DNA from 2 places in the Dactylosporangium sp. NPDC000555 genome. Region 2 is predicted to be linked to the other one. Evidence: riboswitches for the same ligand, from Rfam matches in the RefSeq annotation. Region 2 holds a riboswitch; the other holds the start of a gene.
The links. A riboswitch is a leader RNA that binds a small molecule or an ion and turns the genes downstream of it on or off. The one in region 2 is predicted to bind glycine.

Region 1: it holds a riboswitch for glycine, as region 2 does, so the genes downstream of both, gcvP (aminomethyl-transferring glycine dehydrogenase) here and gcvH (glycine cleavage system protein GcvH) in region 2, are expected to answer to the same signal.

What each region holds. Positions count from the first base shown of each region.
Region 1 covers NZ_JBEPDB010000166.1:513-6,587, reverse strand. Annotated here, with positions in the region: gene ABT297_RS42290 (chorismate-binding protein) at 284-1,483, opposite strand; gene ABT297_RS42285 (DUF5999 family protein) at 1,616-1,825, shown strand; gene gcvP (aminomethyl-transferring glycine dehydrogenase) at 1,851-4,676, opposite strand; glycine riboswitch at 4,754-4,852, opposite strand; partial or broken gene ABT297_RS42275 (nucleotidyltransferase domain-containing protein) at 4,886-5,539, shown strand; gene ABT297_RS42270 (nucleotidyltransferase domain-containing protein) at 5,591-6,075, shown strand, end outside.
Region 2 covers NZ_JBEPDB010000019.1:9,036-16,994, reverse strand. Annotated here, with positions in the region: gene ABT297_RS14785 (substrate-binding domain-containing protein) at 1-305, shown strand, start outside; gene ABT297_RS14780 (ROK family protein) at 382-1,554, shown strand; glycine riboswitch at 1,644-1,740, shown strand; glycine riboswitch at 1,741-1,832, shown strand; gene gcvH (glycine cleavage system protein GcvH) at 2,130-2,510, shown strand; gene ABT297_RS14770 (L-serine ammonia-lyase) at 2,554-3,927, shown strand; gene lipB (lipoyl(octanoyl) transferase LipB) at 3,953-4,591, shown strand; gene gcvT (glycine cleavage system aminomethyltransferase GcvT) at 4,673-5,773, shown strand; gene glyA (serine hydroxymethyltransferase) at 5,776-7,047, shown strand; gene ABT297_RS14750 (SAM-dependent methyltransferase) at 7,163-7,959, shown strand, end outside.

The DNA of each region.
Region 1 (6,075 bases), on a different contig from region 2:
CGGGCATGGAGGCCCCGGGGTGGAAACCCCCCGACAGCGCCCGAGCGAAGCCCCGCCCGGCGATAACCGCAACCGCTAGGCGCAACCACCGCGCAGCGTCAGCAAGAGTGCCCGCGAAGCGGGCATGGGGGGCTCCGGGGTGGGAACCCCCCGGCAGCGCCCGAGCGAAGCGAGCGCCAGGCTAGGAACAGCGCGCAGCGTCAGCAAGAGTGCCCGCGGAGCGGGCATGGGGGGCTCCGGGGTGGAAACCCCCCGGCAGCGCCCGAGCGAAGCGAGCGCCAGGCTAGGAACAGCGCAGGGCCGCCTTGATGGGTGCGGTCTTCGCGGCCGCCTCGGCGACCTCCGCGGCCGGGTCGCTGTCCCACACGATGCCGCCGCCGGCCCAGAGGTGGACGCGGCCGCCGGCGACGGCCACGGTGCGGATGGTCAGCCCTAGGTCGACCGCGACGCGCCCGTCCCGGTCGTGGCCGATCCAGCCGCACGCGCCCATGCTCGGCCCCCGGCCGACCGGCTCCAGCCGCGTGGCCACGTCGATCGCGGCGAGCTTCGGCGCGCCGGTCACCGAGCCGCCGGGCCAGACCGCGGCGAGCAGTTCCGCGAGGCCGACCCCCGGGGCGAGCCGCGCGCTGACCGTCGACTCGGCCTGCCACAGCCCGGACCAACGGCGGATCGCGAAGAGCTCATCGACGCGCACCGAGCCGACCCGGGCGACCCGGCCGAGGTCGTTGCGCTCCAGGTCGACGATCATGACGTGCTCGGCTCGCTCCTTGGCCGAGGCGAGCAGCTCGGCGCGGCCTTCGGCGGTGGCGGGGCGGGTGCCCTTGATTGGGCGGGTGACGGCCCGGCCGCCCGAGACCTCGACGAGGGTCTCCGGCGAGGCCGACGCCAGCCACCAGCGCTCGCCGCGCAGGACGCCGCCGTACCGCGCGCCGGGCAGGGCCGCCACGCGGGCGAGGGCCGGGGCCGGGTCGCCGTCGAACGGGGCGCTGGCGTGGCCGACGAGGTTCACGACGTACACGTCGCCGCGGGCGATCGCGGCCCGCACCTCCTCCACCGCGGCGGCGTGCCGGGCGGGGCTCCAGCTCGGTGTCCAGTTTCCGACAGTTCCGGGCCGTGTTCCGGCCATGGTTGCGGGGAATCCGGCCGGTGCGGACGGGGTCCGGTCGCCGTGCTCGTAGGCGATGGCGACGAGGTCGGGCACCGAGGCGACCGGGGAGGGTGTCACGGAGGGTGGCGACAACAGCACCGCGATCCCGCAAGCGGATGCGTCAATCACCTTCCGTGACGAAGCCAAATCCCCGATCGGTACTCCGTGTAATTCCGCGAAAGCGGTGAGCAATTGAAGTGGATCGCCACCGTCCCGCGCGTGCCATTCCAGCCGGGAGCGCTCCCATACATGCGAACGGCACGCGTTGGGTAACCCGGGAGAGTGAAGATCCACAATCCGGGGCCCGTACCCGACGACCGGACCTAATGTGCTCATACGAAGGGTGGATTATCCCCAAGTTGTGCCGTCACATGCTCGGAATAGTGTCGTTGGCCGTAGTAGCGTGCATCACTGATCATGTGAAGAACCACACAGGCCTCAACTGAACCTCTCAATCGGAGACCCCCGATGCTCTGCCAGCACCAGCCGCCCTGCCCCTCCGCCGCCGACGTCGATCGCGAGGCCGCCAAGATCACGGCGAGCCACCCCGAGCAGGGGTGGAGCCTCCTTTGCAACGGTGTGATCGCCTTTGAGGACACCGGAGAGCTTCTGCCCGATTGCAGCGTGATTGAGCCGCACCGGGGTCCGGCTCCACACACGCTCGTCGGCGCCGCATAGATAACGCTCAGTAGTTGCGGGCCCGTCACTCTTCGTACGCTGAGGTGGGCGGGCATGCGCACACCAGGTTCCGGTCGCCGTAGCTGTCGTCGATCCTGCGCACCGGCGGCCAGTACTTCGCCTCCCGCGCGGCCGCGGACGGGTAGGCTGCCAGCGACCGCGGGTATGCGTGCTCCCACTCGTCGGCCGTGACCACCGCCGCCGTGTGCGGCGCGTTCACGAGCGGGTTGTCGCCGGCGGGCCACTCGCCCGCCGCGACCCGGTCGATCTCCCCCTTGATCGCGATCATCGCGTCGCAGAAGCGGTCCAGCTCGCCCAGGTCCTCGCTCTCGGTCGGCTCGACCATGAGGGTGCCGGCGACCGGAAACGACATCGTCGGGGCGTGGAAGCCGTAGTCGATGAGCCGCTTGGCGACGTCGGCGACGGTCACGCCGCTGTCCCGGGTGATCCCGCGCAGGTCCAGGATGCACTCGTGCGCGACGAGGTGCTCCGCGCCGCTGTAGAGCACCGGGTAGTGCTCGCGCAGCCGGACCGCCACGTAGTTGGCCGCCAGCACCGCGGCCGCCGTCGCCCGGCTCAGCCCCTCCGGGCCCATCAGCCGCAGGTACGCCCACGGGATCGGCAGAATCCCGGCGGAGCCCCACGGCGCGGCCGAGACCGGCCCGACCGGCGCGTCGGCCGCCAGGAACGGGTGCGACGGCAGGTACTTCGCCAGGTGCGAGCGCACCGCCACCGGCCCGACGCCGGGGCCGCCGCCGCCGTGCGGGATGCAGAACGTCTTGTGCAGGTTGAGGTGCGACACGTCGGCGCCGAACTTGCCCGGCTTGGCGTAGCCGAGCAGCGCGTTGAGGTTGGCGCCGTCGACGTAGACCTGCCCGCCGGCCTCGTGCACCTTCGCACACAGGTCGGCGATGCCGGTCTCGTACACGCCGTGCGTCGACGGATACGTGACCATGATCGCGGCGAGCCGCTCGCCGTGCTGCTCGATCTTCTTGTCCAGGTCGCCCAGGTCGACGTTGCCGAGCTCGTCGCAGGCGACGACGGCGACCCGCATGCCCGCCATCACGGCGCTGGCCGCGTTGGTGCCGTGCGCGCTGGACGGGATCAGGCACACGTCCCGCCCGGTATCGCCGCGGTCCAGGTGATACGCCCGAATCGCCAGCAGCCCGGCCAACTCGCCCTGCGATCCGGCGTTGGGCTGCAGGCTCACGGCGTCGTAGCCGGTCACCTCGGCCAGCCAGCGCTCGAGGTCGCCGATCAGCCGGCGATACCCCTGGGTCTGCGACGCCGGCGCGAACGGGTGCAGGCCGGCGAACTCGGGCCAGGTGATCGGCTCCATCTCGGCCGTCGCGTTGAGCTTCATCGTGCACGACCCCAGCGGGATCATGCCCCGGTCGAGCGCGTAGTCCTTGTCGGAGAGCCTGCGCAGGTACCGCAGCATCGCCGTCTCCGAGCGGTGGCTGGAGAACACCGGGTGGGTCAGGTACGCCGACGCGCGGCGCAGCCCGGCCGGCACCGCGTCGGTGCTGTCCAGCTCGGTCACCTCGATGTGCGACAGCCCGAACGCGGCGAGCACGTCGCGCACGTGGTCGGACGTGGTGGTCTCGTCGCAGGCGATGCTCACCCGGTCGGCGTCGACCAGGCGCAGGTTGATCCCCCGCTCGGCGGCGGCCTCGACGACCGAGGCGGCCCGGCCCGGCACGACGGCAGTGACGGTGTCGAAGAACGCGAGATGCTCGGTGGTGACCCCGCCGGCGCGCAGCCCCGCGGCGAGCCGGACGGCAGTGTCGTGGGTGCGGGCGGCGATCGCGCGCAGCCCGTCCGGGCCGTGGTACACCGCGTACATGCTCGAGGTCACCGCGAGCAGCACCTGCGCGGTGCAGATGTTGCTGGTCGCCTTCTCCCGGCGGATGTGCTGCTCGCGGGTCTGCAGCGCGAGCCGGTAGGCGGGCGCGCCGCCGGCGTCCTTCGACACGCCGACGAGCCGGCCGGGCAGCGTGCGCTCCAGGCCCTGACGGACCGACATGTAGCCGGCGTGCGGGCCGCCGAAGCCCATCGGCACGCCCAGGCGCTGGGCGCTGCCGACGGCGACGTCGGCGCCGATCGCGCCGGGCTCGCGCAGCAGGCACAGCGCCAGCAGGTCGGCGGCGACGGTGACGATCGCGCCCCGCTCGTGGGCCCGCGCGACGAGGGCCTCGTGGTCGCGGACCGCGCCGGAGGCGCCCGGATACTGCAGGTGCAGCCCGAAGAACTCGGCCGGCAGCTCCCGCGTCGCGAGGTCGAGGACGCGCACCTCGATGCCGAGCGGCTCGGCCCGGGTCCGGATCACGGCGAGGGTCTGCGGCAGCACGTCGGCGTCCACGACGTACACCTCGGAGGCGACCTTGGACGAGCGGCGGGCGAGGGTCATCGCCTCGGCCGCGGCGGTGGCCTCGTCCAGCAGCGACGCCCCGGCGACCGGCAGCCCGGTCAGGTCGGCCACGACCGTCTGGAAGTTCAGCAGCGCCTCGAGCCGCCCCTGGCTGATCTCCGGCTGGTACGGCGTGTAGGCCGTGTACCACGAGGGGTCCTCGAGCACGTTGCGCAGGATCACCGGCGGCGTGTGCGTGCCGTGGTAGCCCAGGCCGATCATCGACACCAGCGGCCGGTTGGCCGAGGCGAGCTCGCGCAGCTCCGCGAGCACCTGCGCCTCCGACGCCGCCGGCGGCAGCTCGAGCGGCTCGCGCCAGCGGATCGAGCCGGGGATCGCGGCGGTCATGAGCTCCTCGACCGACTCGTATCCGACGGCCTTGAGCATGCGGGCATGGTCGTCGGCGGAAGGGCCGATGTGCCGCGCGGCAAAACTCGTCATAGCCACACTCTCTGGGTCTCGCGGGACAGGGGCGATAGGACGCGCTCCTCCCCCTCTGTCGCAGACTCCAGAGGTGCCAACCCGTCGCGGTCCTTTTGCCTGAGAGGTTCCGGGGAGGATTTGCCCCTTCGGCGCCGCCGTCGGTTGCCAACGGCGGTCTCTCCCACGCGGGTATTGCCGGCTCGCCTACCCTACCTCCTGTGCAGGACCTGACCATCGTGGCGTCGCACACGATCTATTCCGCGATCGTCGGATCCCGCGCCTACGGCCTCGACGGACCGGACTCCGACACCGACCGCCGCGGCGTCTTCCAGGCGCCGACCCCGCTGTTCTGGCGCCTGGACAAGCCGCCGGCGCACCTCGAGGGCCCGCTGCCGGAGCAGTTCTCGTGGGAGGTCGAGCGCGCCTGCACGCTCGCGCTGGCCGCCAATCCGACGGTCTGGGAGTGCCTGTCGTCCCCGCTCGTCGAACGGGTCACCGACGCCGGCCGGGCCCTGCTGGACCTGCGCCCGGCGTTCCTGTCGCGCCGGGCCGCCCGCACCTACGGCGACTACGCCCGCGACCAGCTGGCCAAGCTCACCGCGACCCGGGCGAAGACCGGCGAGGTGCGCTGGAAGCAGGCGATGCACATGGCCCGCCTGCTGCGCGCCGGCGCCCACGTGCTGCGCACCGGCGAGGTGCTGGTCGACGTCTCCGCCGACCGCGACGAGCTGCTCGCCATCCGCCGCGGCGAGCTGACCTGGGAGGACTTCGAGGCCCTGGCCGCCTCGCTGTCCGCCGAGCTGCGGCGCGCGGAGTCCGCCTCCACCCTGCCGGAGGATCCGGACCGCCCGGCGGTCGAGGAGTTCCTGGTGCGGCTGCGGCCCTTCGCATCGGTGCCGGCATCGGTACCCTGCGTGTCCGCCCCGCCGCCGCTGCCGGTCCTCGGCGACGTGCCGCCGTGGGCGGGCGAGGTGGCGGACGGACACCCGTACCCGCTCGTGTTCGCCACGGTGAGCGGCGCCCACCTGTACGGCTTCGCGTCCGTCGACTCGGACCTCGACCTGCGCGCCTGCCACGTCCTGCCGCTCGAGGAGGTTGTGGGCCTGACGACGGGCCCGGAGACGGTCCAGTCGGGCGGCGTCCGCGAGGGCATGGAGCTGGACGTCATCAGCCAGGAGCTCGCCAAGTTCGTCCGCCTGCTGCTCAAGCCCAACGGCTACGTCCTGGAGCAGCTCCTCTCGCCGCTGCTGCTGCGCACCTCCGCGCTGCACGAGGAGCTCAAGGCCCTCGCGCCGCACTGCCTGACCCCCGAGCACGCCCGGCACTACCTGGGCTTCGCCGCGGGCCAGTGGCAGCTGTACCTCAAGACCGGCGAGCTGAAGCCGGCCCTCTACACCCTGCGCGTGCTGCACACCGG
Region 2 (7,959 bases):
AGGCCGCCGGCAAGCCGGTCCCGGTCGTCACCGGCCAGGACTCCGAGGTCGAGTCGGTCAAGTCGATCATGGCCGGCGAGCAGTACTCGACCATCAACAAGGACACCCGCAAGCTGGTGGCCGAGACGATCAAGATGGTCCAGAAGCTGCAGGCCGGTGACGAGCCGGAGATCAACGACACCAAGTCGTACAACAACCAGGCCAAGATCGTCCCGTCGTACCTGCTCCCGCCGGTCATCGTGACCAAGGCGAACGCGGCCGAGGCCTACGCCAACGACCCGAAGCTCTCCCCGCTCACCAAGTAACACCGGCAACGAGGTCGTGGGTCCCCGGAGCTGCCTTCCGGGGGCCCACGATCGTTTCGAGGCGAAGGGACCGCGCGTGTCCACCAGCCCGCAGGAGTCGGTACGCAGGCAAAACCTGGGGGCTCTGCTGCGCTACGTCCACCTCCGCGGCGCGACGTCCCGCGCCGAGCTGACCAGCCGGCTCGGCCTCAACCGCAGTACCATCGGCGCCCTGACGGCCGATCTGGCCACCGCGGGCCTCATCGACGAGGGTGTACCGCAGGAGACGGGCCGCGCCGGCCGGCCCTCGATCGTCGTGCGCCCCCGGTCGTCGCGCGTCTACGGATACGCGCTGAGCATCGAGCTCGACCGCCTCCGCGCCGCCCGCGTCGGCCTCGGCGGCAAGGTCCTCGACGGCCGCGCCGCCGCCCGCCCGCCGGGCACCGACGCCGGCCCGACCGTCGCCGGCCTGGCCGCCCTCATCGCCGACATGCAGCGCACCGCCCCCGCCGACGCCGTGTTCGTCGGCTGCGGCGTCGCCGTCTCCGGCTCCGTGCGCCACCACCTCGGCTGGGCCGACGAGACGATCGAACCGGCGCTCGCCGCGGCGCTCGACGATCACCGCCTCGACCCGCGCCCGGGCGGTCGCCCGCCGATCCTGGGCGGCATCGCCGACCTGGCCGCCCTCGCCGAGCACACCCGCGGCGCCGCGGCCGGCGTCGCCAACGTCATCTACCTGCACGGCGACGCCGGCATCAGCGCGGGCATCATCGCCGGCGGCCGGCGCATCACCGGCTACGGCGGCCACGGCGGCGAGGTCGGCCACATGGTCGTCAACCCCGCCGGCCGGCAGTGCGGCTGCGGCTCGCGCGGCTGCTGGGAGACCGAGATCGGCGAGCGGGCGCTGCTGCACCTCGCCGGCCGCAGCGTGCCGACCGCCGGCGCCGCCGTCACCGGCGCCGTGCACGCCGCCCGCGAGGGCGACCCGGATGCCCTCGCCGTGGTCGTGCACGCCGCCGACTGGCTCGGTTTCGGCGTGGCCAACCTGGTCAACATCTTCAACCCCACGGTCGTGGTCTTCGGTGGCACGCTGCGGGAGTTGTACCTCACCGGCGCCGACCGCGTGCGCGACCGCCTCCACACCATGGCCCTGCCGGCGTGCCGGGACCACCTCGGCCTGCGCACCCCGCAGCTCGGCGACGACGCCCCGCTGGTCGGCGCGGCCGAGCTGGCATTCGAGGCCCTGCTGACCGACCCCCTCTCGCGGTAGCCGGCCGCCGCTCCACGCGGTCGCGACGACCGGGTGGACATGTGCCCGGCGAGCCGCTATCGTTCGGCCCACATGTGAATACTCGCCGTTTATGCCGGGCGGGAGAGTGCTGGCGTCGCTGACGCCGGCCGCCGTAGGAGCAACTTCTCCCCAGAATCTCTCAGGCCCAGTTACCGCTCGGACAGGCGACTCTGGAAAGTCGGGATCTTCCCGCGCCGAAGGTGTAAACCGTCCCTGCGACGGTGAAGCTCTCAGGCACAGATGACAGAGCGGGGAGGCAGACCTGTCCCAGACCTCGGTCTGGGTCGAGAGGAGCCTCCCGCCGTGACCCGCAGCATCGACACACCGGACCGCTCAGCCGTCGCTCGGGCCTGCCCGCGGCAGCCCGGCACCGCGCGGATCAGCCCATCGATCGGGCGGATTCCCCACCCGGTGGCACCCCGCCCTTGACGCCGTGACCGTCCGCGCCCGCGGACCGTCGACCGAGGCCGCGGCAACGCCGAGCTGTGCCGTTCGCCGCAATGCGCGCCGTCGACCGGCCGATCCATCCCGCAACCAGACGAAGAGAGATATCGATGAGCGTCCCGACTGACCTGCGCTACTCCACCGATCACGAGTGGCTCCGCACCGACGGGGACATCGCGACCGTCGGTATCACCGACTTCGCGGCTCGGGCCCTGGGCGACATCGTCTTCGTCCAGCCACCCGTGGTCGGCGCCACCGTCTCCGCCGGCGAGGCGTGCGGCGAGATCGAGTCGACCAAGTCGGTCAGCGACCTGTACTCCCCGGTCGCCGGCGAGGTCGTGGCGGTCAACGACGACGTGACGGCGGACCCGGCGCTGCTCAACAGCGATCCGTTCGGCGCCGGCTGGCTGTTCAAGGTGCGCGTCAGCGACCTGCCGCCGCTGCTGGACGCCGACGCCTACCGCGACCTCATCTCCGGGGAGAACGGATGACCGGCAGCGTCGCGGACCACCGACTGTCGGATGGGCAACCCCCATGGCGTTGAGCGCCTTCGACCTGTACTCGGTCGGCATCGGTCCATCCAGCTCGCACACTGTCGGGCCCATGCGCGCGGCGAAGACCTTCGCCGACCGGCTGGTCCGCGATCGACACGCGCCCTTCGTGCACCGCGTGCGGGCCGATCTGTACGGATCGCTCGCCGCGACCGGCCGCGGGCACGGAACACCGAAGGCCGTCATGCTCGGCCTGGAAGGCGATGACCCGGCAACGGTCGACATCGACCACATCGACGAGCGTGTCGAGGCCATCGCCAGGCAGCACACCCTGACCCTGCCCGGCGGCCACGTCATCGCCTTCGAGCCCGACCGTGACATCACCCTGCACCGCAGGCGAACGCTACCCGCCCACCCCAACGGCATGTCCTTCACCGCCCATGCGGACGACGGCACGATCATCGACCAGCGAACGTCCTACTCGATCGGCGGAGGTTTCGTCGTCGACGCCGCCGCGGACGGCACGATCGCCGTGGTGGCGGACGACACCGTCGTGCGCTACCCGTTCACCACGGCCACCGAGCTGCTCGCCCACTGCCACGAGACCGGCCTGTCGATTTCGGAGATCATGCTCGCCAACGAGCGTTCGTGGCGAACGACGGACCAGATCCGGGCCGGCCTGCTGTCCCTCTGGCAGGTCATGGCCGGCTGCGTCGAGCGCGGCTACCACCGCACCGGGGTGTTGCCCGGCGGCCTGAAGGTGCCGCGCCGCGCACCCGGCCTCTTCGCCAAACTCTCGACGCGCCACGACCCGGCCGACCCGCTGCATGCCGTCGACTGGATCAACCTGTACGCCCTGGCCGTCAACGAGGAGAACGCCGCGGGCGGCCGCGTCGTCACCGCACCGACCAACGGCGCCGCGGGCATCATCCCCGCGGTGCTGCACTACTACGTACGTTTCGTGGCCGGCGCGAGCGACGACGGCATCGTGCGGTTCCTGCTCACGGCCGCCGCCATCGGCATCATCATCAAGGAGAACGCCTCCATCTCGGGCGCCGAGGTCGGCTGCCAGGGCGAGGTCGGGTCCGCCTGCGCGATGGCGGCCGCCGGGCTGTGCGAGGTCACCGGCGGCAGCCCGGAGCAGGTCGAGAACGCCGCCGAGGTCGGCATCGAACACAACCTCGGCCTCACCTGCGACCCGATCGGCGGCCTCGTGCAGATCCCCTGCATCGAACGCAACGCGATCGCCTCCGTCAAAGCCGTCAATGCCGCCCGCCTCGCCCTGCACGGCACCGGGAGTCACAGCGTCAGCCTGGACAAGGCGGTCAAGACCATGCGGCAGACCGGGTACGACATGCACACCAAGTACAAGGAGACCTCCCGTGGTGGCCTGGCCGTCAACATCGTCGAATGCTGAGCGCTCGGTGAGCACTGGTGGGAGCATGCGCGTCATCCGCGCGGGGCTGGTCCCCTACGAGCGGGCATGGCAGCTGCAGCGCGAGATTCATGCCGAGGTCGTGCGCGGGGACCGTCCCGGCACCGTCCTGCTCCTGGAGCATCCGCCGGTCTACACCGCCGGCAAGCGCACCGAACCGTGGGAGCGCCCGTTCGACGGCACGCCCGTCATCGACGTCGATCGCGGCGGAAAGATCACCTGGCACGGCCCGGGGCAGCTGGTCGGCTACCCGATCGTGAAGCTGCCCGACCCGATCGACGTCGTCGCCTACGTACGGCGGATCGAGCAACTGCTCATCGAGGTCTGCGTCGACCTCGGCGTCACCGAGGCGGGCCGGGTGGACGGACGCAGCGGAGTCTGGCTGCCGGCCGGCGACAACCGGCCGGCCCGCAAGATCGCGGCCATCGGGATCCGCGTCGCCCACGGCGTGACCCTGCACGGTTTCTCGATCAACGCGAACTGCGGCCTCGCCCCGTACACGAACTTCGTCGCCTGCGGGATCTCCGACGCCGGCGTGACGTCGCTGTCGGCCGAGCTCGGTCGCGACGTGACGGTGGACGAGGTCCTCGCCCTTGTCGAGGCCCGCCTGCCCACGCTGTTGACGACCGAGGCCGCGGCGTCGTGACGGCTCATCCGGTCTGCGCCTGCCCACCCATCGACTCCCGCGAGTCGTGACCCGAGCCGTCACGAGCTGAGAGGTATCCCCATGTCGAAGAAGACCCCCTTGCACGACATCCATGTGGAACTCGGCGCATCGTTCACCGACTTCGCCGGTTGGTCCATGCCGCTGCGCTACACGTCCGAGCTGGCCGAGCACCACGCCGTGCGGACCGGCGCCGGAATCTTCGATCTCAGCCACATGGGCGAGATCGAGCTGTCCGGTCCGGAGGCGGGCCGGGCCCTCGACCACGCCCTGGTCGGCGAGCCGTCGAAGATCGCCGTCGGCCGGGCCCGCTACTCCATGCTGGTCCACGAGACCGGTGGCGTGCTCGACGACCTCGTCGTCTACCGTCTGGGCGAGGACAGGTACCTCATCGTCGCCAACGCCGGCAACGCGGTGATCGTGCACTCCTGCCTGCGTAACCGGATCGACGGCTACGCCGCCGCGATCCGGGACGCGTCCGGCGAGTGGGCGCTGCTGGCGGTCCAGGGCCCCAACTCCGCCGCGATCATCGGCGAGCTCGCCGATGTCGACGTGCCCTCGCTGAAGTACTACGCGGTCGACCCGGCGCGGCTGGCGGAGCGCGACGTGCTCCTCGCGCGCACCGGCTACACCGGCGAGGACGGCTTCGAGGTCTACTGCCGCCCGGCGGACGCCCCGGTCCTCTGGCGGGCGATCAGCGCGGCGGGCGCCCGGCATTCGCTGGTCCCGTGCGGCCTGGCCTGCCGTGACACGTTGCGCCTCGAGGCCGGCATGCCGCTGTACGGCCAGGAGCTCACCGTTCGCACCACGCCGTTCGAGGCGGGACTGGGCCGGGTCGTGGCGTTCGGAAAGCCGGGCGGGTTCGTCGGCGAGACGGCCCTGGCCGCCCGGCGCGACGAGGGCCCGGCCCGGGTCCTGGTCGGGTTGACCTCCACCGGGCGACGAGCCCCGCGCACCGGTTACGCCGTCCTCGACCCGGACACCGGCGAACGCATCGGCGAGATCACCTCGGGCGCCCTGTCGCCCACCCTCGGCCACCCCGTGGCGATGGCCTATCTGCCGCCCGACCGCAGCGGACCGGGCACCGAGGTGCTCGTCGACATCCGGGGCAGCCAACAGCGGGCCACGGTCGTCCAGCTGCCCTTCTACCGCCGCGGAGTCTGACCATGGCCGTGCTGGATCGCCGGCTCGCCGACGTCGACCCCGAGGTGTACACCGCCGTGCGCGCCGAGCTGGGTCGTCAGCAGAGCACGCTGGAGATGATCGCGAGCGAGAACTTCGCGCCGGTCGCGGTGATGGAGGCGCAGGGCTCCGTCCTGACCAACAAGTACGCCGAGGGCTACCCGGGCCGGCGCTACTACGGCGGCTGCGAGCACGTCGACGTGACCGAACGCCTCGCCATCGAGCGGGTGAAACGCTTGTTCGGTGCCGGGTTCGCCAACGTGCAGCCGCACTCGGGCGCCCAGGCGAACGCCGCCGCGATGATGGCCCTGCTCGAACCGGGCGACACCATCCTGGGCCTGGACCTGGCGCACGGCGGCCACCTCACCCACGGCATGCGGATCAACTTCTCCGGCAAGCTCTACAACGTCGTCGCCTACCACGTGTCCCCGCAGGACAACCGCGTCGACCTGGCCGAGGTGCGGCGACTCGCCGAGGAGCACCGGCCACGGCTCATCGTCGCGGGCTGGTCGGCCTACCCCCGGCAGCTGGACTTCGCGGCCTTCCGGCGGATCGCGGACCAGGTCGGCGCGTACCTGATGGTGGACATGGCGCATTTCGCCGGGCTCGTCGCCGCCGGGCTCCACCCGAACCCGCTGCCGGACGCCGACGTGGTCACCACGACCACGCACAAGACGCTCGGCGGCCCGCGCGGCGGGGTGATCCTGACCAACCGCGAGGACGTGGCGAAGAAGGTCAACAGCGCCGTGTTCCCCGGCCAGCAGGGCGGCCCGCTGGAGCACGTGATCGCGGCCAAGGCGGTCGCGTTCAAGCTCGCCGCCGAGCCGGCGTTCCGCGAGCGCCAGGAGCGTACCCTCGCGGGCGCCCGGCTCCTGGCGGAACGGCTGAGCGCTCCGGATGTCGCCGCCGCGGGTGTGTCCGTGGTGTCGGGCGGCACCGACGTCCACCTGGTGCTGGTCGATCTGCGCGAGTCGGAGCTCGACGGGAAGCAGGCGGAGGACCGCCTGCACGACATCGGCATCACCGTGAACCGCAACGCCGTACCGTTCGACCCCCGGCCGCCGATGGTGACCTCGGGACTGCGCATCGGCACGCCGGCCCTGGCCAGCCGCGGCTTCGCGAGCACGGCCTTCGCGGAGGTCGCCGAGATCATCGCGACGGCCCTCAAGCCCGGCTACGACGAAGGCGTCGCCGCCGAGCTGCGGGAACGCGTGGCTACGCTCGCCCGTACACACCCGTTGTACCCGGAGCTGTGAGAGGGGCGACGCGATCACAAACGGGTGGCACATGAGCGGGGTCGCGGCGGGACGACGACATCGGCAGGCGACTAAGCTACGGGGATCGATAGCCGGTCCGTCGAGGGAGACGATCATGCCGCAGAGTCGCGCCGGACACCCGGTGGAGGCGCCGGCCCCCAAGCTTGACACCTCGGTGCCGCATTCCGCACGAGTGTGGAACTACTGGCTGGGCGGCAAGGACAACTTCGCCCCCGATCGCGCGGTCGGCGACCAGGTCAGCGCGGTCTTCCCGGAGATCGTCGAGGCCGCGCGGTACGCTCGGGCGTTCCTGGGCCGGGCCGTGACGTACCTCGCCGCCGAGGCCGGCATCCGCCAGTTCCTCGACATCGGTACCGGCCTGCCCACCGCCGACAACACCCACGAGGTCGCCCAGCGGGCGGCACCGCAGGCCCGCATCGTCTACGTCGACAACGACCCGCTGGTGCTCACGCACGCGCGGGCGCTGCTGACCAGCGCCCCGGAGGGCGCCACCCAGTACATCGAAGCCAACGTGCGCGACCCGGAGAAGATCGTGCGGGAGGCCCGCAAGACCCTCGACTTCGACCAGCCCATCGCGCTCATGATGCTCGGCGTCATGGGTCACGTCGAGGACCCCGCCGAGGCGCGGTCCATCGTCGGCGCCCTGGTCTCGACCCTGGCCCCGGGCAGCTACCTGACCATGTCCGACGGCACGGCCACCAGCGAGCGGGTGATCGAGTCGCACCGGCAGTACAACGAGAGCGGCGCCGTGCCCTACCACCTGCGCGAGGTCGCCGACTTCAAGGCGTTCTTCGACGGCCTCGAGGTCGTCGACCCGGGCGTCGTACCGCTGGGTCAGTGGCGCCCCAAGGACGGGAACACCGCCATCGTGGACGGCTACTGCGGCGTGGC